DNA from 4 places in the Granulibacter bethesdensis genome. Region 1 is predicted to be linked to each of the others. Evidence: riboswitches for the same ligand, from Rfam matches in the RefSeq annotation. Region 1 holds a riboswitch; each other region holds the start of a gene.
What was found. A riboswitch is a leader RNA that binds a small molecule or an ion and turns the genes downstream of it on or off. The one in region 1 is predicted to bind cobalamin.
Positions count from the first base shown of each region.

Region 2: another riboswitch for cobalamin. It lies ahead of metE (5-methyltetrahydropteroyltriglutamate--homocysteine S-methyltransferase); the one in region 1 lies ahead of GbCGDNIH6_RS11845 (CbtB domain-containing protein).
Region 3: another riboswitch for cobalamin. It lies ahead of cobW (cobalamin biosynthesis protein CobW); the one in region 1 lies ahead of GbCGDNIH6_RS11845 (CbtB domain-containing protein).
Region 4: another riboswitch for cobalamin. It lies ahead of GbCGDNIH6_RS05355 (TonB-dependent receptor); the one in region 1 lies ahead of GbCGDNIH6_RS11845 (CbtB domain-containing protein).

Region 1 covers NZ_CP018192.1:2,620,959-2,628,512, reverse strand. The annotation lists gene GbCGDNIH6_RS11865 (GNAT family N-acetyltransferase) at 1-738, shown strand, start outside; gene GbCGDNIH6_RS11860 (IucA/IucC family protein) at 735-2,612, shown strand; gene GbCGDNIH6_RS11855 (lysine N(6)-hydroxylase/L-ornithine N(5)-oxygenase family protein) at 2,612-3,937, shown strand; gene GbCGDNIH6_RS11850 (CbtA family protein) at 3,947-4,708, opposite strand; gene GbCGDNIH6_RS11845 (CbtB domain-containing protein) at 4,730-4,951, opposite strand; adenosylcobalamin (AdoCbl) riboswitch at 5,014-5,104, opposite strand; gene GbCGDNIH6_RS11840 (histidine phosphatase family protein) at 5,177-5,773, shown strand; gene GbCGDNIH6_RS11835 (malate synthase G) at 5,786-7,554, opposite strand, start outside.
Region 2 covers NZ_CP018192.1:908,354-915,907, forward strand. The annotation lists gene GbCGDNIH6_RS04075 (glutamine synthetase family protein) at 1-934, shown strand, start outside; gene metE (5-methyltetrahydropteroyltriglutamate--homocysteine S-methyltransferase) at 977-3,280, opposite strand; cobalamin riboswitch at 3,395-3,608, opposite strand; gene GbCGDNIH6_RS04085 (DUF1826 domain-containing protein) at 3,750-4,460, shown strand; gene GbCGDNIH6_RS04090 (L-lactate permease) at 4,447-6,057, opposite strand; gene GbCGDNIH6_RS04095 (aldo/keto reductase) at 6,217-7,056, opposite strand; gene GbCGDNIH6_RS04100 (BaiN/RdsA family NAD(P)/FAD-dependent oxidoreductase) at 7,085-7,554, opposite strand, start outside.
Region 3 covers NZ_CP018192.1:748,387-755,940, reverse strand. The annotation lists gene cobN (cobaltochelatase subunit CobN) at 1-2,528, opposite strand, end outside; gene cobW (cobalamin biosynthesis protein CobW) at 2,528-3,592, opposite strand; cobalamin riboswitch at 3,713-3,987, opposite strand; gene cobU (bifunctional adenosylcobinamide kinase/adenosylcobinamide-phosphate guanylyltransferase) at 4,000-4,572, shown strand; gene cobO (cob(I)yrinic acid a,c-diamide adenosyltransferase) at 4,569-5,192, shown strand; gene GbCGDNIH6_RS03385 (cobyric acid synthase) at 5,204-6,649, shown strand; gene cbiB (adenosylcobinamide-phosphate synthase CbiB) at 6,658-7,554, opposite strand, start outside.
Region 4 covers NZ_CP018192.1:1,172,331-1,179,884, reverse strand. The annotation lists gene GbCGDNIH6_RS05390 (metal-dependent hydrolase family protein) at 1-285, shown strand, start outside; gene GbCGDNIH6_RS05385 (HdeD family acid-resistance protein) at 303-884, opposite strand; gene GbCGDNIH6_RS05380 (hypothetical protein) at 1,127-1,465, shown strand; gene GbCGDNIH6_RS05375 (hypothetical protein) at 1,498-1,728, shown strand; gene dcd (dCTP deaminase) at 1,766-2,320, shown strand; gene murA (UDP-N-acetylglucosamine 1-carboxyvinyltransferase) at 2,401-3,663, shown strand; gene GbCGDNIH6_RS05360 (methyltransferase domain-containing protein) at 3,718-4,557, shown strand; cobalamin riboswitch at 4,609-4,845, shown strand; gene GbCGDNIH6_RS05355 (TonB-dependent receptor) at 4,880-7,102, shown strand; gene GbCGDNIH6_RS05350 (glutathione peroxidase) at 7,107-7,554, opposite strand, start outside.

The DNA of each region.
Region 1 (7,554 bases):
GATGCATCATTCCCGGTGCATGAGATACGGGATAACACAGCTTTGCTGTACCGGCAGGGGCATCGTCAGCACCGGGATTTCTGGCAGGCCGGTCCACCTGCGCATCGTCAGCCGCTTCTGCGTCGTGCGCTCGCGGATGGGCGTGATCATCCGTTACGTCCGCCTGCTCCGAAAGGTGTGTTCTATCGACGGCGTGATGCCATAACCGGGCATGAATTAACCTTGCGTGCACTGGATATCGGCCGTGATCTCGAACTGTTCCATATGTGGCAGAACCAGCCGCGTGTGGCAAAATTCTGGGATGAAGCCGGCCCGATTGAAAAGCATGAAGCCTATCTGCGTCGTATGGATGCTGATCCGCATGCATTCTCCGTGATCGGTGAACTGGATGGTGAGCCATCGACCTATTTCGAGATCTATTGGGGTAAGGAAGACAGGCTCGGCCCGCATTACGATGCCGATGATTATGATCGTGGCTGGCATGTGCTGGTTGGAGAAAAACGCCATCTTGGTCGCGACCGTACGCTGGCATGGTTCCGTGCGATCACGCATTGCCTGTTTTTGGATGATTGCCGAACACGAAAGGTCGTTGGGGAACCGAGTGCCGCTCATAGCAATATGCTGCGTCTCTGTGAGGAATCCGGTTACAAGCTGGAATACGAGTTCGATTTTCCGCACAAACGTTCGATGCTGATTACCTGCACACGTGATCACTTTTTCAGGGAGTGCATTAGATGATTGTATCAAATGAATTCAACGTGATGCGTGATCGTCAGGATGCTCTCCGCCATGCCTCCTTGCATGCTTCCCTGTGGCGACGCGTCAATCTGACCTGTCTTGCCAAGTCCCTGTCTGAACTGGCCTATGAGGAAGCATTTCATCCCGAGGAAGAAGCCGGCGGACTATGGATATTCCGCTTTGGTGACGTGCGTTACCGGTGTGAAGCGGAGCTGCGCATCTGGGGGCAGCTGACGATCGATCCTGATAGTATCATCAGGATTGAAAACGGCGATGAAAGTCAGGCCCATGATGCTGCACAGTTTTTTGTGGATGCACAATCTGCACTGGGTATGAGTGATGCGACATTGGCAATGTATCTGCAGGAGCTGTACGCCACACTGCAAACCGATATGGAACTGCTGAGAAGGCGGGATGGTCTGTCTGCGACGGCTATGCTTGATCTCGACAATGATCGTTTGCAGGCAAGGCTCGATGGGCATCCCAAAGCGCCGGCCTCGAAAGGCAGGGTTGGCTGGGGATTGGAAGATCAGCGCGCCTATGCCCCTGAATATGATCCTGTGTTCCGCCTGCACTGGATTGCTGTGGCGCGTGAAGCCTGCCTTGGTGGTATGACGCGTGATATCAGCGAAGATGATCTTTTGTCGGAAATGCTGCGTGTTGATGATCTGCGGGAGATTGATCGTATTCTGTTCGAGCGTGGATTTGACAGAATCAGTCATCGTCTGATCCCGGTGCATCCATGGCAGTGGCAGAATTATATCCAGACGCATTTTGCAGCTGATATTGCATCAGGCAGGATTGTACCACTGGGTGAAAGGGGTGATCTTTATCGACCACAACAATCGCTACGGACGCTGGCCAATGCCGAAAGAGCGGCGGCGCATGATATCAAACTGCCGGTAACCATTCTCAATACGTCTGCATGGCGTGGCCTGCCTGGTAAAGGCATTCTGACCGGTGTTGGCCTGTCATCATGGCTGAGTGAATGTGTCGCCAAAGATTCTGTTTTCCATAATACGAAGGTCCTGATCCTTCGGGATATGGCTGGTTATGCAGTGCCGCAAATTGTATATGGAAAAATTGCTCAGGCTCCCTACCGTTTTCATGAATTACTGGGCGCCGTATGGCGGCAGCGTGCTGAGCCATCACTGGCCGGGGATGAGCGAGCCATCATGTTGGGGGCATTGCAGGTGAGTGGCGGGGATGGTGTGCCGCTGATCTCGGCCTGTATCCGCCGTTCTTCCATGCCGTGCGACATCTGGCTTGAGAGGTTGTTTTCTTCTGTCGTGGTCCCGCTTTATCATCTGATGTGCCGCTATGGCGCCGGGTTTATCGCCCATGGACAGAATGTCACGCTGTTGTTGAAAGACTGGGTGCCCTGTGGCGTGGCGTTGAAGGATTTGCAGGGGGATTTCGATCTCGTCACTCCTGCCTTGCCGGAGCATGAGACTCTGCCGGAAGGATTGGCTGATCAGGTTGGCCGGCGTCCGGCCGAGCATCTGATTCATCATCTCCAGACGGGCCATTTTGTCAGTGTTCTTCGGTTCCTGTCAGATGCTTTGCTGATGCATGATGGATATCCTGAGCAGGCTTTTTATCAGGGTCTCGCCCGTGTCATCCGTCGATATCAGGCCGGCTGTCCGGAATTGGCGGCACGTTTTGAGATGTTTGATCTTTTTGCCCCGACCATGATGCGTATCTGCATCAACCGTGCCCGTTTCTCCATCGGGTATGGCGACACACCGGTACGGCCGAAACCTGAAATCGGAACGTCTCTCCATAATCCTCTTTATGATGACTGGTCACTTCGCGGCGATTGGAATTATGCCCCGCACCAATACTCAGCTTTACAGTCAGGGAGTATGGCCTGATGACGGATCGCTTTCAGTTTTCTGACTCTCCGTTGCAGGATCTTGCGGCGATCGGGATCGGACCGTTCAATCTGAGTGTTGCGGCCCTGCTGGATGGCGTGCCGGAGGTGCAGGCGCAGTTTTTTGATCGCAACCCGCGCTTTGCCTGGCATCCCGGCATGATGCTGCCTGATGTCACCTTGCAGACATCATGGTTGAAGGATCTGGTCAGTGCCGTACAGCCGACCAGCCCGTTCAGCTTTACCTCCTATCTGGTGGCGCGGCGCCGGTTTTACGAATTCATCACAGCGGGATTTGAAGGAATCTATCGCCGGGAATTCGATGATTATCTCGGCTGGGTTGCAGCACAGCTTCCATCGCTGCACTTCGGAACCCCCGTTGAGTCGGTTGATTTCGATGGCCGTCACTTTGTGCTGACGCACCGCCATGGAGAAGTCAGATCGCGCAATGTGTTGATCGGAACCGGGCATCATCCCTATCTGCCGCGCTGGGCGGCTGGTCTGGAAGATATGTGCCTGCATACATCCCGTTTTGCCGAGAAAGACCGTGATTACACGGGTCGCCATGTCATTGTGGTCGGTGGGGGGCAGAGCGGTGCGGAAATCGTGCTTGATTTGCTGCGTCGGGGGCCAGACCGTGTGGGGGAGGTTACCTGGATTACGCGCCGGATGAATTTCTCATCGTTGGATGAAGTCGCTTTCAGCAACGAATATTTTACGCCGTCCTATGTCGCGCGCTTCCATGGACTGTCGCCTGATCTGCGTGCCCGTCATGTGGCCGCGCAGAAACTGGCAAGTGACGGGGCTTCCCCGACCACACTGAACGAGATCTATCGCGCGCTATACCAGATCCGCCACCTTGATGGCCGACGCGATTTCGTGCGGCTGATGCCGTATCGGGAGGCGGAGGCTGCAAGGCGTCAGGGAGAAGGGATCACCCTGCATCTGCGTCATCACCTCGATGGTCAGATGGATAAGGTCACCGGGGATACGGTCATCTGTGCAACCGGATACAAGGCAGCCGTGCCAGCCTGTTTCGGATTGCTCCAGAAGCGTCTCAAACTGGATGAAGAAGGGCGGTACACATTGCGGCCCGATTTTTCGGCTGTCTGGGATGGTCCCGCTTCTGCCCGCATCTTTGTCCAGAATGCAGGGCGCCACAGCCATGGGATTGCCGAACCTCAGCTCAGTCTGATGGCATGGCGGGCGGGGACAATCATCAACAGCCTGCTCGGCCGGCCGCATTTCGATCTGGAGGATCCGGAGCCATTGGTGGATTGGGGGGTGGAGAGGGAGGATGAGACCTCCCGTCTCGCGGCTGAATAAAGGGCTGGGTTAGCGGTTTGTGGGGCGGGCTGACAGTTGTATCTGCTGCTCTGCAACCCAGCCGAAGCCGATACCGATCACCGCCCATAGCACGGCCTGTGTGCCGAAGGCAGCGATCCGGAAATGCCAGAGCAGATCAGCAGGAAATGTCACCGGCACTTCATTGATAACCGGCATGACACGCCCGATGAGAAGCAGGGCTGACAGAGCGAAACCGGCCCCGGCCAGCGTGCTGTTCCATCCTCCCCAGCGTGTTGCAAAAAGCTGCCGGATCACGAAGGCCAGCGTCATGGCTGACAGGGAGATCAGCAGCATTTCGAAATACAGGGTGGTGCGTTCGGTGATGGTATCAGCCTGTCCCACGGCAGGGGGATTGGGTGGATAGACCAGCCCCGGTACGAGGCAGATGGCGATAAATCCGCATCCTGCCAGCAAGGCGGACAGGCCACGGGGACCAAGTGGCAGGCGGCCCAGCATGGCGGCAAATACGAGGCTGAACAGACCACCGAAAGCAGCCCCGTACACGGTTACACCGGTCAGCAGCCCCAGCCCGGCCTGCGTGGTACGGGATACCAGTTCAGGTTCGGCCTCTGCTTCCTCCGCTGTCCCGCCGGAGGCATGATGAGTGTGATGGGCTGCGTGTTCGGCGGCAGCTTCAAAAGCGATGGCGCGGTCCACCTGCGGTTCCCCATACAGATGTGCGAACCCGAACGCGGCAATGCCTGCCAGAAACCCGGCAAGCATGCCCCGGATCAACAATGTCCGGATCATGATACGGTCAGAATAATGGCGTCAGTGGCAGGGAAAGCCGAGCAGATGCCGGCCGTCATGCACGAATTCATGGACATACATGCCGGAAATCAGGGAGGTGGCCCCTTCCTCAATGCCAACGAAATACAGTGCCAGCAACATGACCATCCCGAACAGCGTCCAGGGCAGAATATCCCGCAGCGGAACCGGACGAGGCAGTGGGGTGGCGGTCGGACGGGGAAGGGTCGAATAAATGGCAGACATTGGGTGGAAACTCCTGACGGGGAAGCGCGCCCCGATGAAACGGCAGGTGAAATGGATAGAGTCTGCAAAAACAGGGTCTGACTTTCAGCCCTCTCAGGCTGATTACAGTGGCGCGACCGCACCGGATTTACACCGGCTTCCATATGTTTGCAGTGGACGAACCGTAGAAAATCCCGACCTTTCCTGTCAATGCAAAGCGTATTTTGCGAAGGGGAGAAGGCTGGGATGCTTCGTCTGATCCTGCTGTGTCATGCTGCGACCGACGCCACGCGTCAGGCACGCTTTCCAGGCGACGAGCCGATCGAAGAGCGGGAGAGGCAGCGTCTGGCCATATGGAATCCCTCCCTGCCTGCCAGAATGGGGCAGCTGTTTCTCTCCCCCGAATTAAGGGTGCAGCAGACGGCAGAGGTTTTGCGCCTGCCTGAACGGGCTGAGCAGATGGAGATAACAGCAGCGCTGGCGGATCTGGAGTACGGCACGTGGCGCGGCAGAACTCTGGCCGATTGCGCACAGACCATGAAGGAGGCGGTGCAGTCATGGATCAAAGACCCTGATGCGGCGCCGCATGGTGGGGAGTCGGTCTCTGCCCTGCTTCGCCGTGTATCCGACTGGCTGAATGGCGTGGCTGAGCATTCAGGTGGGTATGTCATGGCGGTGACGCATCCCGCCGTGATGCGGGCTGCTGTCATCCATGCGCTGGGTGCGCCCGTTGATGCATTCTGGAGGATCGACATTGCACCCCTCTCCCGCGTTGAGATGAATGCGGGGGGTGGACGCTGGCAGTTACGCGGGATCATCCCGGCTCATCATGAACCGGAATGATCGGAGCGCTGTTCAGGCCCGGGCTTTGGCCTCTCGACGCCGAAGATGCAGCACGAACTCGGTATAGCCATTTGGCTGCTCGGTGCCCTTGAAGATCAGATCGCATGCCGCCAGAAAGGCGGGTCCATCGAAGGCGGGTGCGATGGGTCGATAGGCGGGATCGCCCGCATTCTGCCCATCCACCACTACGGCCATGCGGCGCAGTGTTTCTTCGACCTGTTCCCGGCTCACGACACGATGACGCAGCCAATTGGCGATGTGCTGTGCGGAAATGCGCAGCGTGGCGCGGTCCTCCATCAAGCCGACATTGTAGATGTTTGGCACTTTGGAGCAGCCAATCCCCTGATCTACCCAGCGGACGACATAGCCCAGAATACCCTGAACATTATTGTCCAGCTCATCCCTGATTTCCTGAGCCGTGAGTTTCCCCGCCTCCTCCAGCAATGGCAGGGTCAGCAGAGCGTGCAGGGAGGTGCGGGCGCCTTCTCTGGCAATGGTCGCTTGCCGTTGGGCCACGTCGATCTGATGATAATGCAGCGCATGCAGCGTGGCTGCCGTGGGGGAAGGGACCCAGGCGGTACTGGCCCCGGCGCGCTGATGGTCGATTTTCTCGGCCAGCATCGCCGCCATGTTGTCGGGTGCCGCCCACATACCTTTGCCGATCTGGGCATGGCCGGGCAGGCCACAGGCCAGCCCGGTATCCACGTTGCCATTCTCATAGGCCACGAACCAGGCCGTCTGCTTCATATCGTTCTTGCGCAGCATGGGACCGGCTTCCATGCTGGTGTGGATTTCATCTCCGGTGCGGTCCAGGAAGCCCGTATTAATAAAGAACACCCGGCTGCGGACTGCCTCGATGCAATGCGCCAGATTGAGGCTGGTCCGGCGCTCCTCATCCATGATGCCCATTTTGATGGTGTTGCGGGGCAGATTCAGCGCATCTTCTACCGCGCTGAACAGACGCCCTGCCCAGGCTACCTCATCCGGCCCATGCATTTTCGGCTTCACGATATACAGGCTGCCGGTTCGGCTGTTGGTGATGCGCCTGCCGGGCCGGCCGCGCAGATCATGCAGTCCGATCAGGCTGGTGATGAATGCGTCCAGAATGGTCTCCGGCACCTCTGCCCCGTCCAGCATAACCGCATCGGTCATCATGTGATGACCGACATTGCGGATCAGCAGCAGGGATCGACCGGGCAGCGTCAGGCTGCCGCTGCCATCAGGCGTGGTGTAAACCCGATCCTGATGCAGGCTACGTTCGACCGAGGCACCGTTTTTCTCGAACCGGATGGTCAGGTCGCCGCGCATCAGACCCAGCCAGTTGCGATAGACTTCGACCTTGTCCTCCGCATCCACCGCGGCGACGGAGTCTTCCGCATCCATGATGGTGGACAGGGCGGATTCAAGAATCAGATCGGCAATACCGGCTTTATCATTGCGACCGACGCGATGGTCGCGATCGAACAGGATTTCCAGATGCAGTCCGTGCCGGACCAGCAGAATACGGCTCGGTGCATCAGGCGCGCCAGTATATCCGCAGAATCCGGACGCATCGCGCAGTCCGGTCACATGTCCGTTGGCCAGCGCGATCCGTAACTTGCCATTATACACCGCATAGAGCATGGCATCGGCATGGCTGCCTTCGGCCAGAGGGGCTGCGATATCCAGCACGGCGCGGCCATGCCTTATGACCTCGGCTCCGCGTGCTTCATCATAGCCGCGCGTCGCGGTTTGCTGACGTCCAACGGCATCTGTGCCGTACAGCGCATCATACAGGCTGC
Region 2 (7,554 bases), 980 kb from region 1:
GCGGTTCGGGCTGGAATATGAATGCACCCTTTTCCATGCGGATGATGCGCTGGTTCAGGCAGGTCGGTTTGATGCCCTGACTCCGTACGGCTGTGGGGCGGTCAATTATGATCTTCATCGTGACAGGGGTTTTCCTGATCTTGCTGCGGCCTTGATGGCGCGGCTTGATATGTTGGGCATCCGTGTGGCCAGCATTGTCAGCGAATATGGGCAGGGCATTTACGAGATCGCGCTTGGTGCTGAAACGCCATTGCTGGCGGCAGATAATGCCATGCGCATGAAATCGGTGCTGCGTCAGCTCTGTGCAGAGAATGGATTGCTGGTGACGTTTATGGCGCGCTCCCGTCCGCCGGGGTCTGAGAGCGGATGCGGTCTGCATCATCATCAAAGCCTGTGGCGGGATGGGCAGAATGTATTTGCGGATGGAAGAAATCTGTCCGCACTGGGCTGCTCTTATCTGGCGGGATTGCTGTCCGGCATGCGGGATGCGCATTTGCTGTTCCGCCCGACAATCAATGCTTATCGACGCATGGATCGGGAGGCATGGTCACCTGATCGAGCCGATTGGGGCATCGAAAACCGCATGAGCGCTGTGCGTGTCATCCCCGGAGCCACGTCCGGGAGGATGAGGCTGGAGCACCGCGTACCGGGTGCCGACGTCAATCCGTATCTGACGATCGCCGCCATGCTGGCTGCCGGGCTGGATGGCATCCAGAACGCGGCCGTATTGTCTGATGATGTGGGTGATCTGCCGGGTACGATCAAAGAATCTTTGGCTGCATGGGAAGAATCAGAGCGTGCACCACGCTGGTTTGGAAATGCATTCTGCACGCATATGGCGGCAAGGGGGTATGCGGAAGCAAGAGCCTTCGAGCAGTGGCTGATGGCACATGTGACGGGATTTGAATACCAGCGTTATTTCCATAGCGTATAAGCGAGAAAGCGGACGATCATGATTTGATCGCCCGCTTTTATTTTATTTCGCCGGCTGCGTAAGAGTATTACGGAGCGCCTGTGCGGCAGAAACCATATTAACCAATGCCGGCCTGACCTCTTTCCAATGGCGGGTTTTCAGTCCGCAATCCGGATTGACCCATATCTGTTCCGGCAAGAGATGTTTCAGAGCCTTTTGCAGGAGCTCTGTGATTTCAGTGACACTTGGAATACGGGGGGAGTGGATATCATAGACACCCGGCCCGATTTCGTTTGGATAGCGAAAATCCGTGAATACATCGAGCAGCTCCATTTTAGAGCGCGATGTTTCAATAGAGATGACATCGGCATCCATCGCGGCAATAGCATCGATGATATCGTTGAATTCAGAGTAGCACATATGGGTATGGATCTGGGTCGTGTTTCGGACACTGCTTGATGACAGGCGGAAGCAGGAAACAGCCCAGCCCAGATAATGTTGCCAGTCGGAGGTTTTGAGCGGCAATCCTTCACGAAAAGCGGGTTCGTCAATCTGGATGATTTTGATTCCTGCTGCTTCCAGATCAGAAACCTCATCACGAAGCGCCAGAGCAATTTGCTGGCAGACCTTTTCGCGAGGAATGTCGTCACGCACGAACGACCATTGCAGCATTGTCACCGGTCCTGTCAGCATGCCTTTGACGGGCCGCTCTGTCAGAGACTGCGCGTAGCAGGCCCAGTCAACCGTCATGGCATGGGGACGGGAGACATCGCCGAAGATGATCGGCGGCCGCACATAGCGCGATCCATAGCTCTGGACCCAGCCATGTGCCGTGAAGGCATAGCCGCTCAGTTGCTCGCCGAAATACTGTACCATGTCATTACGTTCGAATTCTCCATGGACCAGTACATCAATACCGGCCTCCTCCTGCCACCGAATGGCCTGTTCGGTTTCCTGACGCAGAAAAGCGGCATATTCCTCGCTACTGATACGCTGTTTCGCGTGATCGGCCCGTGCCTTACGCACAGCATCCGTTTGTGGAAAGGAACCGATTGTTGTCGTTGGGAGCAGGTTGAGTTTCAGTGCTGCGCGCTGTTCCTGCACCCGTGTAGAGAATGGAACCTGCCGTTTCGCCATTTCAGGCGAGATGGACGCAATCCGGCTCCGAACAGATTCATTATGCACCTTTCTGGAGGATCTGCGATGTGATGCCGCATCTGATGATGCTGCAAGAGCATGGGAAACGACATCACGCCCATTTGCCAGAGCCAGACCGAGCGTCGTCAATTCCTCCATTTTCTGCACGGAGAAAGCAAGCCATTGTCTGACTTCTGAATCAAGACCGGCTTCAGCCTGTAAATCAACTGGCACATGCAGCATTGAGCAGGATGTTGCAATCTGTACCCGATCCTTGCCCAGTTTTGCCACCACGGGTTCCAGTTGATTGAGCTTTGCCGCCAGATCAGTGCGCCAGATATTCCTTCCATCGATAACGCCTAATGAAAGCACCTGATGTAAATGCATTGCCGACAGCACATGATCAAGCTGTTCCGGTGCGCGCACCAGATCGAGATGCAGACCGGCGACGGGGAGTGTACGAACCGTGTCCAACATATCGACAATGCTGCCGAAATAGGTGGTGAGCATGATGTTGAGGGATGGCAGCGCCTGCTGCAGCGTATAATACGCATGACGCAATGCTGCTTTCGTAACGGTGTCCAGATCAAGCACGAGGCATGGTTCATCCATCTGAACCCATTCTGCGCCAGCATTGTGAAGCTGTGACAGAATCTCGATATAAACGGGAAGCAGTCTGTCGATCAGCGAAATCGGATCGAAATTGCCGTCCCTGCTTTTACTGAGAGTCAGAAACGTAACCGGTCCCAGCAGCACCGGGCGTGTTTCCAGACCGAGTGCTCTGGCCTCCAGATACTCATCGAGTGGTTTGGAGGAACTCAGTGCAAATCGCTGATCACGATGCAGTTCCGGTACCATGAAATGATAGTTGGTGTCAAACCATTTGGTCATTTCAAGCGCGGGGACAGAAGCATTTCCACGCGCCATGGCAAAGTAAGTGTCGAGTGAGACCTTGCCGCCGGTCCATCCATAATGCTCGGGGATTGCTCCGACCATCACGGTGGTATCGAGCACATGATCGTAAAGCGAAAAATCGTTCGACGGTATTATGGTTATGCCCAGACCATATTGTCTGGCCCAGTTTGCCGCCCGTAAAGCGGCGGCGGTTTTTTGAAGCGCATCGGCATCGGATGCGCCTGACCAGTAGGATTCCAGCGCAGTTTTCAGTTCACGGCGCGGACCGATCCGCGGCACGCCGAGCGTACTGACTGGCAGAGAAGAAAAAGACATCGGCTTACACTCCAGAAAATGGAAGCAAAGGCCGAGCGGACGCATGCAAGGTTACCCGTGATCACGGATTGGAAAACGGGCGTGCAGGCGCACCACCGGGACACCCCGCCCAGGGACGACTATGGTGTCGTGGCAGGTCTCCTGGCTCACGGGTCATCGCCTGCGATCCTGTCTTCCCGAGGCGGAAGCCTCAGTGACGTCGGTGGATGCAGGCTCGCCGCTTACAGTTGCGGGGGCAGCTCCGGCTTTGCTGATGCGCACCGGATTCCCTCTTGGCTCCGGCGTTCGTCTTTGACGGACCCGCAGAACCACGACCAGGCATGCATAGGAAAAAGAATCTCATCAGTCAATGCGGATATAAATATGTCTTTATGTAAATTTTAGCAGCACACCAGATTGATGGTTTTATTGTTATGTTATAACATAACGATCTTGTTTTCCGGCTTCGCGGCTGGTGTGAGGGTTTGCCATGACGAGTTTGTGCCTTTCTTCCGCGTCTCTCGCCCGCCCGCGTTTCCTTTGTGATGAGCCAGCGCCGGACATCAGCCCGTTCTGTGAGAAAACAGCGCATCGCATCGTGGCTGCCGCGTTAAAGAATGGGGCGGCTGGTTTTTTCCCTCGCCAACTGGATGATGTGGTGGCGCACGCGCTGGAATATGCGCCTGATCGCAGCCTGCCGGAAATGCGTGTGCTTGGGCCTTCGTCAGGAATGGCAGCTGCGGTGGAGGAGGTCTGCCGGGATGCAGCTTTCGGTCCGGACTGGCTAAGGGTCTGGCTGGCGCAGGATATACTGGCGCTGGGGCGTCTGTTTCAGGCCATCACCGGGGCCAAGGAACTGCTGGTACGGCTGGAAGCCATTCACACTGATGCTTGCCGCCGCTTTCATGCGGATCATGTCCATCATCGCCTGATCTGTACGTACCGTGGTCCGGGCACACAGTGGATTCACCCGGATATGGCAACAGAATGGGAGCAGGGGAAGGCATGGCCTGTTTCTGCTATTCGTCAGGTACAGACTGGTACTGTGATCATCATGCGGGGCCGCCGGGCGGAAACGGCGCAGAAACCAGCCTTGCTGCATCGGTCTCCGCCTGTCGCGGGCAGCGGCATCACAAGGCTGTTTCTCGCCATTGATGATGCCACTGACCATGACAACGGTGATGATATTATTCCGGAATGATCCAGGGGGTCACATACTGCATGACGACAACGATAATGCCGAGCACCAGTGTCAGGATGATGCTGTGCCAGAAGGTGCGGGCCAGGACCGCGCCTTCCTGACCTTTCAGATTGGTGGTGGCAACGCCGGTGGCGATATTCTGTGGGGAGATCATCTTCCCCATAACGCCTCCGGAAGAATTAGTCGCGGCAAACAGTACAGGATTCAGATGCAGCTGATTGGCGGCCACGACCTGTAAATTCCCGAACAGCGCATTTCCGGATGTATCGCTTCCGGACAAAAACACGGCAATCCAGCCGAGAAAGGCGGAGAGGATAGGAAAAGCCGGTCCTACCGACGCAACGGCCAGACCAAGTGTATAGGTCATGCCTGAGTAATTCATCAGATAGGCAAGGCCGATGATCAGCGAGACGGTCAGAATGGCGATGCGTGTCTGCCGCCATGTTGCAATCATGGCATCGAGGAAGCCGCGCGGTCCGATGCCAACCATGAGCGAGGTCAGGATGGCGGCCAGCAGAATGGCCGTACCACTGGCCAGTGGCTGAAACACCCAGCTGGCTGCATAAGGTTTGCCATACAGGGTTATAAATACGGCATGATCCAGTCCTGGCCAGGGGATTTTATGTGCCCCGATCTCAAAGATGCGTAATGACGTCCAGATGATCACTACGGCGGAGACGGTGAGCCACGGCAGCCAACCCTGCCATGATGGTATCGGTGCGCGATCGGATTGCGCTTTTGCGGCGGTCTGGCTGCGATCAATACGGAAAGCAGGATCAGGTTCAGGCTGCCATATCCGCAGGAAGCCGATCGTAGCGGCAAGGGCGGACAAAGATGAAAGAACGTCGGTCAATTTGTAGTCGATGAAGTTGGAAGAAACGAATTGTCCCAGTGCAAAGCTGCTGCCTGATACAAACAAAACCGGCCAGAGCGCACGAACCGAGCGCAGGCCACCATAAACGACCATCACATAGAAAGGCAGCAGCAGGGCCAGCAGTGGCAGCTGCCGCCCGACCATGGAAGCCAGCACGGTGTCAGGCAGGCTGGTGACTTGCCCCAATACCGTCACCGGTGCCCCCAGCGCACCGAAAGCGACGGGTGCGGTGTTGAAGATCAGGGTGTAGGTCAGGGCTTCGATTGGCGGAAAGCCGACCAGCACCAGCAAGGCGCTGGTAATGGCGATGGGGGTGCCGAAACCGGAAACGCCTTCCATCAGTGCTCCGAAGCAGAAACCGATAACGATCAGAACTACCCGCCGATCATCCGGCAGATGGTCGATCACCCAGTCGCGGAATGCGTCGAAGCGTCGTGATTGAACAGCGACATTATAGAGTACAAGCGCGTTGAACACGATCCACATCACCGGCCACAGCGCGAATGTCATTCCGGCGGCGATGCTGTTGAACGCGATGCCAGGTGGGCATTGCCAGATCAGAACGGCGCAGAGCAGCCCAACGACCAATCCGGCAAGGGAGGCCTGCCAGGCTGGCCGCCGCACGACGCCGAGCAGGATAAGAACAGTGGCGATGGGAAGGATCGCCACCAGAAAAGACAATGGCAGGCTGTCCGAAACGGGCCTGAGAATTTGCTGAAACATGCTAAGGAATTGTCCAGTCCTGTGCTGAAGGATGGGCTTCAGTGGATGGGTTGCGTGTGGAGCGGCACGGGAAAAAATCGAATGTCCGTATCATGGTATTTCTGGCAGAGGACAAGGCTATTCAGCCTCCACAAGAAAAGAATTGGGACGGAGACTGGTTCAGTGTGCTGTATCCGGGTCAGCGCCGGTCCGGCAATCTGTGCGTAAGGCATCGATTGCCTGCATGTCGGTGGCATCCAGACTGAAATCGAACAGAGCGATATTGTCTTTTATGCGTGATGGCGTAGCTGATTTCGGGATGAGCGCGCTGCCATTCTGAAGATGCCATCGCAATACGATCTGTGCGGGACTACGTTGATGTCTGGCGGCAATAGCCGCAAGCTTTTCGTCATGCAGCATGCTTCCGCGCGCCAAAGGACTCCATGCCTGCGTCACGATGCCTAATGAGGCATGAAAGGCCCGCAAGGCGGGTTGAGGCAGGGCCGGATGTAACTCCACCTGATTGAGACAGGGTATCACGCCCGTTTCATCAATCAGGCGGCGCAGATGTGCGGGCTGAAAGTTGGCAACGCCAATCGACCTTACCCTGCTTTCTTTCTGTAAGCGTATCAACGCCCGCCATGTGTCTACATAGCGATCACGCGCAGGCACAGGCCAATGGATCAGATAGAGATCCAGATATTCAAGCCCCAGTCTTTCCATACTGAGATCAAAAGCATGCAGGGTCTGATCATAGCCCTGATCGTCATTCCAGAGCTTGGTAGTGATGAACAGTTTGCTGCGAGGAACGGAGGCGGAAGCAATGGCAGCTCCTGTCTGCTCCTCATTGCCATAGAAAGAAGCAGTATCAATCAGCCGGTATCCGGCTTCAATAGCGGTATGAATAGCCGGTTCGACCTGATGGCCGGTGATTTTGTAGACGCCCAGCCCGATCTGGGGAATGGCGTGCCCATCATTCAGGGACAGCAGCGGAACGTGCGATGCAGCGATGGAGGCCATGCGGAAGTCTCCTTTCTGACAGTTTTTTTCAAAGCGATGACTGTTTTTCAAGCCAGTGAGCCATACCGGCGGCGGCAGCTCGGCCGGTGGCAAAGCATGCCTGAAGCAGATATCCGCCGGTTGGAGCTTCCCAGTCCAGCATTTCACCCGCCACGAACAGGCCGGGTCGGCTGCGGATCATGAAGTGCTCATCCACAGCTTCCCATCGGACACCACCAGCGGTGGAGATAGCACGTTCCAGAGGCTGTACCCCCGTCAGACGCAGGGGCAGGGACTTGATCAGAGCTGCAAGGGGTCCCGGATCGGTTGGGGGAGAGACCGTGCTTTCCCTCAACAAATGGCTTGCGGCAGAGGACAGGGCCAGGGCTTTGCGCAAGGTGTTTGAGAGAGATTCCCTGCGGCGGGCGCGTGCGAGTTTTGCAGCCATGATGTCTTCCGCCATATCCGGGCGCAGATCGAGGCAGAGATCGGCATGGCCATTCCGTTCGATCAGGTCGC
Region 3 (7,554 bases), 820 kb from region 1:
GGTACGGTCTCCACGCCTGATACTCGTGCCGAGCCTTCATGCCAGACCGGGCGCACCCCCATCAGCACCAGACCGAGCGCCAGATCTTCCCCCCCCGTGCGCATCGTGGCGCTTCCCCAGAGATCCAGCACCAGAGTACGTGGAGACAGCCCATGATCCCGCATATGGCGTTCCAGCAAAGCAGCCGCATTCCGCTCCGCCAGCACCCAGGCGGAGCGCGTGGGAACAGCCCGCGGATCAATCGCCGTCAGATTGCGCCCCGTGGGCAGCACATCGGCGCGTCCCCGGCTCGGTGCTCCGGCCGGACCGGGAGGGATGAAGCGCCCGTCCAGCGCCGCCAGCAGGGCATGCCGCTCTGCTCCGGCGCAGGCATCCAGCCGCACGGCAATACCGTCCTTATCCTGCCCGCCCGCCGCATCTGTAATAGAGGTGAGCAGAGCAGCACGACGCGCTTCATCCGGTGCCCGCCCGAATACATGCAGCCCGTCGCGAATCTGTATGTCCTTTACATCGCACAGAAAAGCATCGAGGCGTGCCAGTGCGGTATCTTCATCCTCCCCAGCGCTGACACCGCTTTCGGCAAGCAGCCCTGCCGCAGCGGCCCGATCCAGAATTTCCCTCTTCAGCAGCGCCGTACGGGCACGATCCAGACCATCAGCCGCCGCATATTCATCGAGCAATCGTTCGAGCATGCGTGCGTCTCCATGCAGCCCGGCCCGGCCTAACGGTGGCGTCAGATGACCGATCAGCACCGCGCCCAGCCGCCGTTTCGCCGCCGCTGCCTCCCCCGGATTATTGACGATGAACGGGTAGATCACCGGCAGGCCACGCAGCAATGCGGCCGGATAGCATGCCTCCGACAGCGCCACAGCCTTGCCCGGCAGCCATTCCAGCGTGCCATGCGCGCCCAGATGGATCATCGCATGCACATCCATTCGGCCGCGCAGCCACAGATAGAAGGCGGCATAGGCATGGCGCGGCGGTAAATCAGGATCGTGGTAACCGGCCTTACGATCCAGCCGCTCCCCGCGATCCGGCTGCACCGCCATCATGATATGGCCGCACTGCACGACCCGAAGATGGAAACACCCGTTTACGACGGAGGGATCATCCTCCGCGGCGCCCCATGCCTCTTCCATACGAAGGCGGGTCACCTCCGGCAACGTCATGAACAGAGACTGATATTCTGACAGGCTCATGATCGGATCAGGCGGCGCCAGACAGAGCATTCTTGCCAGCATAACCTCGTCGGGCAGTGTTTCTCCCGTCCGATATCCGGCCTTCTTCAGGTCATCGAGCATGGCCCGCAAGCTGGCAATGCTGTCGAGACCGACCGCATGCGCCGACTGCCCCTCCGCCCCCGGATAATCGGACAGCACCACCGCGATGCGTCGATCCTGCCGCCCCGTCTGCGCCAAACGCGCCCAGCCCAGTGCCCGGTCCGCCGCCATGGCGATACCGGCCTCGTAAGGCATATGCGCCGCCAGAGCAGCGCCATCCAGAGCCTCGCCATCCTCTGTCACGGTCAGGCTGGTATCCTGCTTGAACGATACCACGCCGCCCAGCAATCGGCCATCATATTCCGGCAGCACGACCTGCATCGCCAGATCGGACTGGCTCAACCCCCGTGTCGATTCCTGCCAGGCCGGACAGGTGGACGCGGACAGGACCAGCTGAATCACCGGCGCATCGGCTGCATCCAGTGGCGATGTCCCGTCCTCCCCGATCCGGGCTGAGAAACCAGTTGCATTCAGCACGACATGCGGACGCCACAGGCGCAGATGCTCCGCCGCGGAACGGGCGCAAGCAGGATTTTTCAGGCTGTCGATGAACACCGCGCTGACGCTGAAGCCTCGTGCGTGCAGGGCTTCCGTCATGGCTTCGACCGGGGCCATGTCTCCCGCCAGCCAGTAGGAGCGGTAGAACACCAGAACCGCCCTCAGCCCATCGGCCGCATGATCCCGGTCCTCCCGCCAGATGCCGAAGGACGGTACCTGCCGGACCGGCCATGCCTCATCAACTCCCTTGCCTGACAGCGACGTCATTACGCGCAGGGCAAAGCCGAGATTCTCTGGACCACCATGCCGACAATACATATCCAGACGGGTCCAGACCTCTTCCCGCACGGTGCCGAGAGCAAGCCATGCGGCTTTCGCCTCCCGGTCCGGCGGCCTGCCATCACCCGGAATGACTGCAAACGGAATCGCGCGGTTCCGGCACAGCGCAGCCAGTTCCTCCAACCCGTAACGCCAGTATTCTGCCCCGCCCAGCAGACGCAGCAGCACGGCACCCGACCCGGCCACGGTCTGCTCCAGATAGAGATCAACCGACATCGGATGACGCAGCCGGGCCAGATTGGCGAGGCGTAGCGTTATCCCCTCCACAGAGACATCCGCCCATCCGGTCCGGGCCGCGCCAAGATCGCTGTCGGAGAAGGACAGAAACACCACATCGCCCGGACTCTGGCCCAGCTCCTGCGCCTGATCCGCCTGCTCCAGTGACCGCGTTTCCCGGACCAGCAGATGCATCAGGCAGGCACCGGAGCGCCCAGACCGCTGTTGATCAGCGATGCCTCGATAGCAGCACGGTCCAGACCATTACGACCGATGATGACAAGCTGCCCCTGCCGCACCTCACCTGGCTTCCACAGACGATCGAAAGACTGGCGGAACCGTGTGCCAACCCCCTGCACCACGCCGCGCATGGGCCTGCCCTGCACCGGGACGAACCCTTTCATACGCAGAATGTCATGCGCCTCCGCCAACGGACGCAGCAGGGCGGCCACACGATCCAGATCGTCCTGTTCTTTCAAAGGAACGACGAAGCTTTCGAAATCATCGTGTTCATGCTCGCCATCCACGCTGTCATGATGCGATGGCCGTGCAGAAAGATCGTTCTCCGCCGCGGCATGCAGACCCAGCAGCACGGCGGGGTCCACCTGTCCTTCTCTGGTGGCGATCACCTTGACCGCACGCGGCAGATGCCGTTCCACCTCTTCCCGCACTGAAACGAGCGTCGCATCATCCAATTGGTCGGCTTTGTTCAGCAGCACGAGATCGGCCGCAGAAAGCTGATCCTCAAACACCTCGGCCAGCGGATTGTCATGGTCAAGATTCGGGTCCTCCGCACGCTGCCGCGCCACTTCCTCCGGATCATCGGCGAAGCGACCTGACGCCACGGCAGGGGCGTCCAGCACCGTCACCACGCCATCCACCGTTACCCGGCCTTTCACACCCGGCCAGTTGAACGCTTTCAGCAGAGGCTTCGGCAGAGCAAGGCCGGAGGTCTCGATCAGGATATGCTCAGGTGGCTGGGCGCGGCCCAGCAACGCCTCAATGGTTGGCAGGAAATCATCGGCGACCGTGCAGCACAGACAGCCGTTGGCCAGTTCGACGATATTATCCTCGGTGCAGCCCTCGATGCCGCAGCTTTTCAGCAGATCGCCATCAATTCCAAGAGAACCGAACTCATTGACGATGATGGCAATACGACGACCGCGCGCAGCACTCAGCACATGCCGCACCAAAGTCGTTTTGCCCGCGCCGAGAAATCCGGTCACGATGGTCGCGGGAACGGGAGAGGTAATGGCCATGACTATTCTTTCTCGCACAGAATACGGTCGTCCAGAGACCGGTCAGGGTGCGCGAACAGATAATCGCCTCCAGACCACTGGCCTGAAGCGGAAAGACGATCCCGGCGCACCCCGCGCGGTTTCGCGATCCGGACGATGGCAGGTCTCCTGGCTTACGGATCAGACGTATTCCACCTGCCTTCCCAATCCCGTATCCGGGATCAGTGGCGATACGGTGCTCCGGGTTTATTCTCCGGAGCAGACCGGGCAAAACACTCTCCGCCTACAGTTGCGGGGGCAGCCGCGACATCGCACAACCAACGGACGGGCCGGAGCATGTGCTGGATCGCGTTCCCTTTTCATTTTCCGGCACGGAGATCGGTCCGCACGGAAAAACCATCGTGCAGGGATTTAGGAGCCGCCGCCTGATGAAGTCAAACATGATCATGCCGAATGCGGCGGCAACAACGCGCTGGCCGCATGCGACCCTGATCATCGGCGGCGCACGATCCGGGAAAAGCCGCCATGCCGAGGCGCTGATCACCTCTCTGCCTTCCCCATGGCGCTATATCGCCACCGCGCAGGCCTTCGATGCGGAGATGCGGACGCGGATTGCCGCACATCGCGCCGCACGGCTCGCTGGCTGGGAAACCGTCGAGGCTCCGCTGGATATCGCCACAGCCCTGATCGAGCATCCGGCACGCCCTGTGCTGGTGGACTGCCTGACCCTGTGGCTGAGCAACCTCATTCTGGGCGAACATGATCTGCCAGCCGCTATGGAAGCATTTGAAAACGCGCTGACACACCGCAACGCCTGCACCATTCTGGTTGCCAATGAGGTCGGGCTGGGCATAGTCCCTGACAATGCGCTGGCACGCCGCTTTCGCGATGAGGCCGGATTGCTGAACCAGAGGATCGCGGCAGGCGCGGATCGCGTGCTGCTGATCGCGGCAGGGTGCGCCCTGCCGCTCAAACAGCCTGATGGGGGAAGCCTGCGATGACGGAAACACCGGGAACCGGGACGGAAGAAGAACGCCGCCACCGGGACAAGATGGCCCATCGCAAGGCGGTGCAGGATGCCGAGGTTGCCTCCAAGACACAGGAAAAAGGGCTGCTGATCGTCCATACAGGGCCGGGCAAGGGCAAATCGACCGCCGCCTTCGGTCTGATGCTGCGCAGCCTGGGCCGAGGCAAACGATGTGCTGTGGTGCAGTTTATCAAGGGGGCCTGGTCAACCGGAGAGCGCGACGCCCTGACCGCGTTCGGAGACCGCATCGAATGGCACACGATGGGCGAGGGCTTTACGTGGGAAACGCAGGACAAGGCGCGCGATATCGCCGCCTGCCGCCGGGCCTGGGATCAGGCACTCAGCCTGTTGCAACGCTCCGACATCGACCTGCTGGTTCTGGATGAGCTGAATATCGCCCTGCGCTACGACTATCTCACGCTGGAAGAAGTGTTGCAGGGGCTTTCCACCCGCCCTCACATGCAGCATGTCGTCATGACCGGGCGCAATGCGAAACCTGGTCTGATCGAGGCCGCCGACCTTGTCACCGAAATGACCGCCGTGAAGCATCATTTCTCCGCCGGGGTAAAGGCGCAGGAAGGAATCGAGTTCTGAGCCGTGCCCTCATGATACAGGGAACCGGCTCCTCGGTCGGGAAGTCCCTGCTGGTGGCCGGGCTGGCCCGTGCGCTCACACGGCGCGGGCTGGTCGTGCGCCCGTTCAAGCCGCAGAACATGTCCAATAATGCCGCCATTGCCGCTGACGGTGGTGAAATCGGCCGGGCACAGGCTCTCCAGGCCCGCGCCTGCCGGATCAGCCCTTCCCATCACATGAATCCCGTCTTGCTGAAGCCGCAAAGCGAGATCGGCACGCAGATCGTGGTGCAAGGAAAAGTCCATGGTCAAGCCACAGCCCGGGCCTATCAGGCCATGAAGCCACAGCTTCTGGGGGCCGTGCTGGAAAGTTTCGGCATTTTGCGGGAACAGGCCGACATCGTACTGGTGGAAGGGGCTGGCAGCGCCTCTGAAATCAATCTGCGTGCAGGCGACATCGCCAATATGGGCTTTGCCCGCGCCGCTCATGTTCCAGTGATCATTGCGGGTGACATAGATCGCGGCGGTGTCATTGCCGCGCTGGTCGGCACCAAAACCGTGCTGGACCCGGACGATGCCGGCATGGTGCGCGGTTTTCTGGTGAATCGCATGCGCGGCGATCCATCGCTGTTCGCGGAAGGGATGCGACTGATCGAACAGCAAACCGGCTGGGAAGCGCTCGGACTGGTACCGCATTGCGAGGCCGCCCGTGCCCTGCCGGCCGAAGATGCCGCGGATCTTCTGCGCGGCCTATCAGCCCCGACAAGACTGGGAAACACCGTCATTGCCGTGCCGATGCTGCCGCATATTGCCAATTTCGATGATCTCGATCCTCTGACCGCCGAAGATAGTGTGACACTGGTCATGGTGCCGCCAGGACAAGCCCTGCCAGTGGCGGATGCGATTATCATTCCGGGATCGAAAACCGTCATCGCCGATCTGGCGGCTCTCCGTCACCATGGCTGGGATATCGATATTCTGGCGCACCGGCGCAGAGGACGGAGCATCATCGGTCTGTGTGGAGGCTATCAGATGCTGGGGCGTGCTATTCACGATCCGCAAGGGTTTGAAGGGCCCGCCGGCAGCGCCGCCGGGCTGGGGCTGCTGGAGATCGAGACTGTGCTGGAGCCGCATAAAATTCTGACCCCGCGCAGCGGTCATCTCTTCAACCATGATGTGCCAGTCAGCGGCTATGAAATGCATATGGGGGTCACGACCGGCGCAGGATTGCGGCGCCCCTTTCTGTCGCTCGGTCCCGATGCGCCGGAAGGATGCGTGTCAGCAGATGGGGTGGTGGTGGGAACCTATCTTCACGGTCTGTTTCATGGGGGAGCCTTCAGGCGTCACCTGCTCGAGACCCTTGATGTGAGCAGCCATGGGGGCGATCACGAGGATGCTGTCGAGCATGCTCTTGATGCGCTGGCCGACCATATGGAGGCGCATGTCGCTATCGACCGGCTGCTGGCCCTGTCAGCATGAGATGCGGTTCAGCCAAACGCCACGGCAGCGATCAGGGTCAGCAGCACAAGCAGCCAGAGCAGCAGACAGGCCCGACGAAACAGCCCGAGTGCGCGCAGGATATTCCCCCCATCAGCGTCCTTGCGGCCATGCCCCATCCAGGCATCCTCAACCGCGACACCATGATACAGCCGGGGACCCGCCAGACGCAGTCCGAGCGCACCGGCCATGGCGGCCTCCGGCCAACCCGCATTGGGGGAACGGTGCAATCCGGCATCCCTCCTTATCGCGATGAAAGCCTCCGCCCGCCGCTGGCCTGCTGCAAGGGCAAGACACAAAGCCGCAAGCCGGGAGGCAGGCAGATTCACAAGATCATCCAGACGCGCCGCCGCCCATCCGAACATGGCATAGCGGGGCGACAAGTGGCCGATCATGCTATCCGCCGTGTTGATGGCCTTGTAAGCAACAATACCCGGCAGCCCCGCCAGCAGACACCAGACAGCAGGCGCCACCACTCCATCGGAGAAATTCTCGGCCAGGCTTTCGATGGCCGCACGGGAAATGCCGGCCTCATCCAGCGCCGCGACATCACGCCCCACGATCATGGCAACAGCCTCCCTGCCACCGGACAGGCCATGACGATGCAACCCCTCCGCCACGGCAGCGACATGCTGATACAGGCTTTTCTGCGCGATCAGGGCCGAAACCGGCAGGGCAGACATCAGCATGACGCTCCAGAGCGGAAACCAGCGCAGAGCCAGATACGTCATGCCGATAGCAGGCAGCACTGTGACCGCCAGCAGCAGAATCATGCTCACAATCCCGAACACTCTCCGCAAGAGCGGGGAAAAAGCAGGTCGGTTGCCAAATCGCTCCAGCAGCGTGATCAGAGCGCCAATCCACTGCACCGGGTGGCCAAGCCAACG
Region 4 (7,554 bases), 1.2 Mb from region 1:
ATGACCAAAAATCAGGGTGCTATTCTGACCACGCTGTCTCGCTGGTACGACAATGCAGACATTCTGCGCATGGCAACCGGTACTAATGGCACATTGCTGCAATTATGCGGCCCACGCAGCCCTTATCCGGGTAAAATCGGCGTGCTGGAAAAAGGAGCCTATGCCGATCTTCTGCTGGTGGATGGCAATCCGCTTACAGACATTACGCTGATTGCCAATCCAGACAGGAATTTCAAAATTATTATGAAAGACGGTCGTTTTTACAAGAATACGCTCGCGGCATAAACCGTCTCCATTGACCGTCAGCGTGTTCCGGCGCGCAGATTATGGGCCAGACCCAGCATCGCTACACCACCGATCAGCAGATCGATCCCGATCAAAGTGCCCACCAGTGCAATACCGGTTGTTGCACTACTGAAAGCAATCATCAGAGCCAGCACCCAGTCGACAATACCGGAGATAACCAGCCACCACCACCGTCCGGCGTTGATCTGGCGCGCGGTCGTGGCGATCATGATTGAGGATACGCCGTCCATCATAAGCCATGCCGCGATCAGCCAGGACAGGGCTACAGCCATCCCGGCGGGAAACAGCACCACGACCAATCCGACCAGAATCGCAGCCAGTGAGGACAGAAGCCCCCCTGCCAGATGCAGATGAGGACGGCTGGCGAGCGTGCTGATCAGTCCCATCACGCCGATGATGAACAGAAGCCATCCGATCATGCCGGCTGTGAATATCCCAGCCAGAACCGGCACCAGCAAGGCTCCGATGCCGAGAATGAGCAACAGGATACCTTCCAGAGTAAGAATGCCTGAGCCGGCACGCGACAGCCCTGAAAAAACCGGGCCGGAAGAAGGTGAAGGAGGAAAGGAACCGCTCATCGACAGAATGCTCCGGAATGTTTTGTGCAGGATGGCATTAATCCTCCGACAACGGCACAGTTTTATTCTGTATAATTTCCTTTCCTTCTGCATGGCCGAAGCCTGACGTGAAGCGTCATGCCAACACCTGACATATTTTAACAAAATATATTTTTATGGTTTTACGCGCCTTTAATTGGCAACGTAGTTGCCACAGTACTATTTAAGACTCAGACATAGCTCGACACCCCTGGAGGCCCCTCATGGTGGCACATCGTCTTTCCATCGCGCTGGCAGCCCTGACCTTTCTGGCCTGTGGTGTTTCCACAGCGCCTGATGCACAGGCACGCGCAAAACACAGCACATCCATTTCAGCAGATGGAAAAGGGCAAGGGATGAACATTCCCTCCACCCAGCAAAGCCCCGTTACAGATGATGATGAACCGGATTTCAGCATCTTCGGGGTGCCGGTACGCATTTCCTCGCCCGTAGCCAAGCCATATCAGAACACCTCGTTCCAGACTTATCAGGGGAGTGCCATGACATCACAGGATGCCCTGCTCTCCGATACCATCCCGAATATCGACGACTGGACTCCTTGATTTCTGCCAGAACGCTGCGCAAAAAACCCGCTATGACCGAGCGTGAGCATCACCCGGATGACCGTGAAGGCGATTTCGCACGCCCACCCGACCCCTCTGCCAAAAGACGCGCGCGGGAGGCAGAGGCTCTTCGTGCCAACCTTCTGCGCCGCAAGGCCCAGCAACGCGCCCGTCAGGCTGCTTCCCCCTCCCCCATGACTGCTGTAACGGCGGCCAGCGAGACGTCCGAAGAAAGCCCCCTGTTGTCCCCGCCACGCGGGTGAGATAGACCCCGACAATACGTGCGGGGAGTTCATCGCCATGTCCATAATGCCCGATCACTGGATTCGTCAGATGGCGACCGGTCACGGCATGATCGAGCCATTCGTCGAAACGCAGAAGCGGGACGGTGTGATCAGCTACGGCCTGTCCAGCTACGGTTATGATGCCCGCGTAGCCGATGAATTCAAAATCTTCACCAATGTGGATTCAGCAGTCGTTGATCCCAAGGCGTTCAGCCCGGCAAGCTTCGTGGATCGGAAAGGCCCGGTCTGCATCATCCCCCCCAACAGCTTTGCGCTAGCCCACACCGTAGAATATTTCAGAATTCCGCGAGACGTTCTGGTGATCTGTCTGGGTAAATCCACTTATGCACGCTGCGGCATCATCGTGAATGTTACACCGCTGGAGCCGGAATGGGAGGGGCAGGTCACGATTGAGATCAGCAACACCACTCCCCTGCCCGCCCGTATTTACGCAGGCGAAGGCATTTGCCAGTTCCTGTTTCTACGCGGCGACAGCGACTGCGAGACCAGCTATGCCGACAAGGCAGGCAAATATATGGGACAACGGGGCGTCTCCCTGCCCCGTATGTAAGGTGCTCTATTCTCGCACGGCACTCTCATCTGCCATCCCGGCAGGAATAATCGCGTCATGAACGGAGCTGGCTGAAGAATATGGATCGGATCAGGATTCGCGGCGGGCATCCGCTGGCCGGGGAAATTGCTATTGGAGGCGCGAAAAATGCCGCTCTTCCGGTCATGGCCTGCGGTCTGCTGACGGATGACAGGCTGGTCCTGAACAATGTTCCACGCCTTGCCGATATCGGCACCATGAAAGCATTGATCGAGCAACACGGTATCACTGTGGAACGGCTCGATCCGCTGGGGCGCATCCTTTCCCTTGGCGGCCAGATCACCAATACCGAGGCTCCCTACGACATTGTGCGGAAAATGCGCGCCTCGGTGCTGGTACTCGGGCCGTTGCTGGCTCGTTGTGGAGAAGCCCGCGTCTCTCTGCCCGGCGGCTGCGCCATCGGCACACGTCCGGTGGACATGCACCTCAAGGGGCTGGAGCAGATGGGGGCCACCATCACACTGGAAAGCGGCTATATCGACGCCCGGGTTCAGGGCCGCCTGCACGGGGCGGATATCGTGCTGCCGATGCCCTCGGTCGGGGCCACGGAAAACCTGCTGATGGCGGCGAGTCTCGCGGACGGCATCACCACCCTGCGCAATGCCGCACGGGAGCCGGAGATAGAGGATCTCGCCCACTGCCTGATTTCCATGGGTGCCAAAATCGAAGGGATCGGCACCGGAGAATTGCGGATCGAGGGCGTGAAGCACCTGCATGGCGCTGAACACAGTATCATTCCGGACCGGATCGAAACCGGCAGCTATGCCTGCGCTGCGGCCATTACCGGCGGCCGCCTGCTGCTGCGCAATGCCAGGCTGGATCATCTGGGTGCAGTCGCCCGCACTCTGCGGGAGGCCGGGGTCGAGATCGAGGAACAGGACTCCGGCCTGCTGGTCAGCCGCCGCAACGGCCTGCATGGCGTCGATGTGATGACCGAGCCGTATCCCGGCTTTCCGACCGATATGCAGGCCCAGTACATGGTGCTGATGTCGGTGGCGGAAGGTGCCTCCATGGTCACTGAAACGATTTTCGAAAACCGCTTCATGCATGTGCCGGAACTGAACCGGATGGGTGCCCGCATCAACGTCCACGGGGCCTCCGCCATCGTCCGCGGAGTATCCCAACTCTCGGGCGCTCCGGTCATGGCAACCGATCTCCGCGCCTCCCTGTCACTGATCCTCGCCGGGCTGGCCGCGGAGGGGGAAACTATCGTCAACCGCGTCTATCATCTCGACCGCGGGTATGAGAGCGTGGCTGAAAAACTTTCCGCCTGTGGGGCTAATATCGAACGGATCAGCGGGTAGACATCAAGCTAGATTTTCTGATCATGAGCAAATTTTTATTGTTGGTAAGATACCATGCAGATCGAAAAGCTAATCGAGAATATAACGGATCAGTTATATCAAGCAAAATTCGTCACTATACCGGATATTATTTCGGATTGGCTGTCTGAAAGTAGCGGTTTAAGCGGAAAAGACGTTCTTGAGATCGGCTGCGGCGAAGGAACGATGGCACTTGGCATGATGCTTCGCAAAAAAGCCAAGCGCGTTGTCGGAGTTGAAGTCCTTGATGTATTTGAGCAGTGCCTGCCTATGGCACAAGCTCAATTGGGTATCTCGGAGCTACCTTCTGATTTACATCTCTGCAAGATTCTTCCAGGTGCCGATCTGAGCATATATGGAACATTCGATGTCGTGTACAGCTGGTCTGTGTTTGAACACATTGCCCAGGACATTTTTCCTTCCGTCATGCGTTCAGTGTTTAATGTTCTTAAGCCTGGGGGGCATCTGTTCATACAAATTGATCCGCTTTATTACTCGGCACATGGTTCACATTTGACCCCATGGCTTGTTGAGCCATGGTTGCATCTGACACTCCAGTCCGATGAGTTCCGGCGTCGCCTGCTGAATGCACCACATACCTCAGCAAAGGTCAGAAATGAGTGGGCTGTTTACATTCCTCTGGACGCGGATAAAGCAACCGAACGCGCAGCACTCTTGGAAACTTATGAAACTCTTAATCGTCTGACAGCCCCTCAACTACGTAGTATTGCTGAAGCAACAGGTTTCGAGGTGATCCGGGACTATCGCACAACGACCGATCTGGAAGTCCCGCCTCATCTGCTGGAAATTTATCATCGCGATGTTCTGATCACCGATCAGATCGTCATACTTCTGCGCAAGCCAGCCGCTGCCTGACACTCTTTGGGCCAGCGGAATTTTGCTGCTGTCTTTCCCGTAACATTCCGCTAAAGAACCGTTCGCGACGGTCCCGCGCGAGCGGGCGAGAAAGGGAATGCCGTGCGCTGCCTTCGGGTAGCAAGTCGGCAGCTGCCCCCGCAACTGTCAGCGATGAGGTGTTCTCCATGCCCCTCTCCGGTTTCCAGCCGGGATGGGCTGCCACTGGATCGGAATGATCCGGGAAGGCTGGAGCCATACCGCTTTCACATCGCGAGCCAGGAGACCTGCCGTCGTCAATGGATCACAACCATCCGGGCGGGGTGTCCCGGAGATGGGGGACATGATGACGAAAGACCAGTTCCGACGCGCAGAGCGTTCCGGAGCGGCAGGCTACGCGCATGCCGGCCGCAATATCACCAGAACCAGATTGTCCAGCCTGTTGCCGCTTGCTTTTGCAACACCTTGCCTGCTGCCATCGCCTGCGGCTTTTGCGGCGGCGGCGAATGAGGGTGACTCTCTGCCTGCCCTGTCAGTGCAAGGGCAGGCCGTGACGAGTGAAGCCACCGGCACACTCTCCCTGAACCAGACCAACACCACCGGAAGCCGCCTGGGTCTCACGCCCATGGAGACCCCGGCCAGCGTCGATACGCTGGAGGGCGACACGATCCGCACCCGTGGCGATCTGCGCGTCGATGCCGCCGTCAGCCGGGAGGCAGGCATCACCATGATCGGCACACCGGGCAATGGCGGCACCGCGCTGAGCGCTCGCGGTTTCACCGGTCAGGCCGCGGTGATGCAGCTTTTCGACGGCGTCAGGCTCTATCCCGGTGCCGGCACCGTGACCTTTCCCTTCGACACATGGAGCACCGAGCGGCTGGAAGTGCTGCACGGCCCGGCCTCCGTCATCTACGGCGAGGGCGCGGTGGGAGCAGTGGTCAACGTCGTCTCCCGCCAGCCTTTCGAGGGAAAAATCCGCAACGAGGTCGCAGCGCTGGTGGATACCAACCTCACCCGCCGTCTGGCGCTGGATAGTGGTGGATCGCTGAGCCGAACCCTCAGCTACCGGCTGGATATCGCCGGGCAGATGTCCAGCGGCTATGTCCAGCGTGGCAATTCGGACAGTCTGGATCTGAAGGGCGCACTTCGCTACCGGCCCAGTCAGGATTTCACTGTGACGGTCTCTCATGATCACGCCATGCAGGACCCGATGCGGTATTACGGCATTCCGCTGGTGCGTGGATCGCTGGACCGTTCCCTGCGCGACCAGAACTATAACGTCCAGAACAGCATCCTGCATTATGAGGATGACTGGACCAATCTGCATGCCGAATGGACACCAACCGCCAGCCTGACCCTGCGCAACATCGCCTACCGCCTCTCCACAAACCGGCATTGGGTGAATGCGGAGAATTATCGCTATCTGCCTGCCAGCAACATGGTGCAGCGGGATGGTTACCTCGATCTGACGCACCAGCAGGAACAATATGGCGACCGGCTGGATGGCACCTTGCGCCATACGCTGTTCGGTCTCGGCAATACGCTCGGTGCCGGGATGGAGGTAAACTACATCAGTTTCAGCCGGTTCAGTAACGCGCCCTTCGGTGGGCTGTCACAGGTTCCGCTCGACAATATCAATCCCGGTTTCTTTATCAATCTGGCCGGAAACCGGAAGGATATTCAGACCACCACATGGCAGGTCGCTCCGTTTCTGGAAGACAGGCTTCAGATCACGCGCCAGATCTCCATTCTGGCCGGGGTGCGGTTCGATCATCTGGACCTGCATAACGCGATGCCCACCACCGGAAAGCCATTCGATAAAACCTATGATGCTCCGACATGGCGCGTTGGGGTGGTCTATCAACCCGTGCAGACTCTGTCTCTCTACGGACAGTATTCGACCAGCGTTCTGCCCCCCACCAGCACGCTGATCACCACCAACCTCGCCAATTCCGCCTTTGCCCTGTCGCATGGCCGTCAGGGGGAGATCGGGATCAAGCAGGCTCTGGCCGATGGCAGGCTGCAATGGACCCTCGCCGCCTATGACATCACGCGGGATAATCTGCTTTCGGCTGATCCGAATAATCCCGGCATCATCCAACAGATCGGGCAGCAATCCTCGCGTGGGCTGGAGCTGAATGTCAGCGCCTCCATCACCCCCCGCTGGAGCGTCAATGCCAATGGCAGCATTCTTCAGGCGCGGTTTGACGATTTTACGGAAACATCCGGCGGTGTGCCGGTCTCACGCAATGGCAACACGCCACCCAATGTCCCCCTGCAAACCGCCAATCTCTGGACGGAATGGGCATTCGCACCACGCTGGCAGGCCCAGGCCGGACTGCGCTTTGTCGGGAGGGCGTTTGCCGACAACGCCAATGCCAATGCGCGCCCGGCCTATACCGTGGTCGATCTGGGTCTGAACTGGCAGCCGGTCGATCAGTTGAGTCTTGCGGCACGGGTCTCCAATCTGTTCGACACCGCCTATGCCGTCACCACCTATGGCAGCCAGCAATGGATATTGGGGCTGCCGCGCACGATCACATTCGCGGCCAATGTGAAGTTCTGATCCCTCAGAGCAGCCGGGAGACCGCTTTTTCCAACTTTTCCGGCTTGCAGGACGGGGCATAGCGGGCCACTGGCACGCCGTCCCGTCCAATCAGGAATTTGGTGAAATTCCACTTGATGCGCCGTGTCCCAAGCAGGCCACGGCATTGACGGGTCAGATAGTCGAACAGCGGATGGGCATTGGTGCCATTGACCTCCACCCGCGCAAACATCGGGAAACTGACGCCATAGTGCGTATCACAAAAAGCCCTGATCTCCTCACTGCTGCCCGGCTCCTGCGCGCCGAACTGATTGCATGGGAAACCCAGCACCACGAAGCCGGAAGCAGCACAACGCTGGTAGAGCGCTTCCAGCCCCTGATATTGCGGGGTAAAGCCACAACGGCTGGCCGTATTGACGACCAGCGCCACCTGCCCACGCCAGCGCGACAGCGGTACGACCTGTCCATCCAGC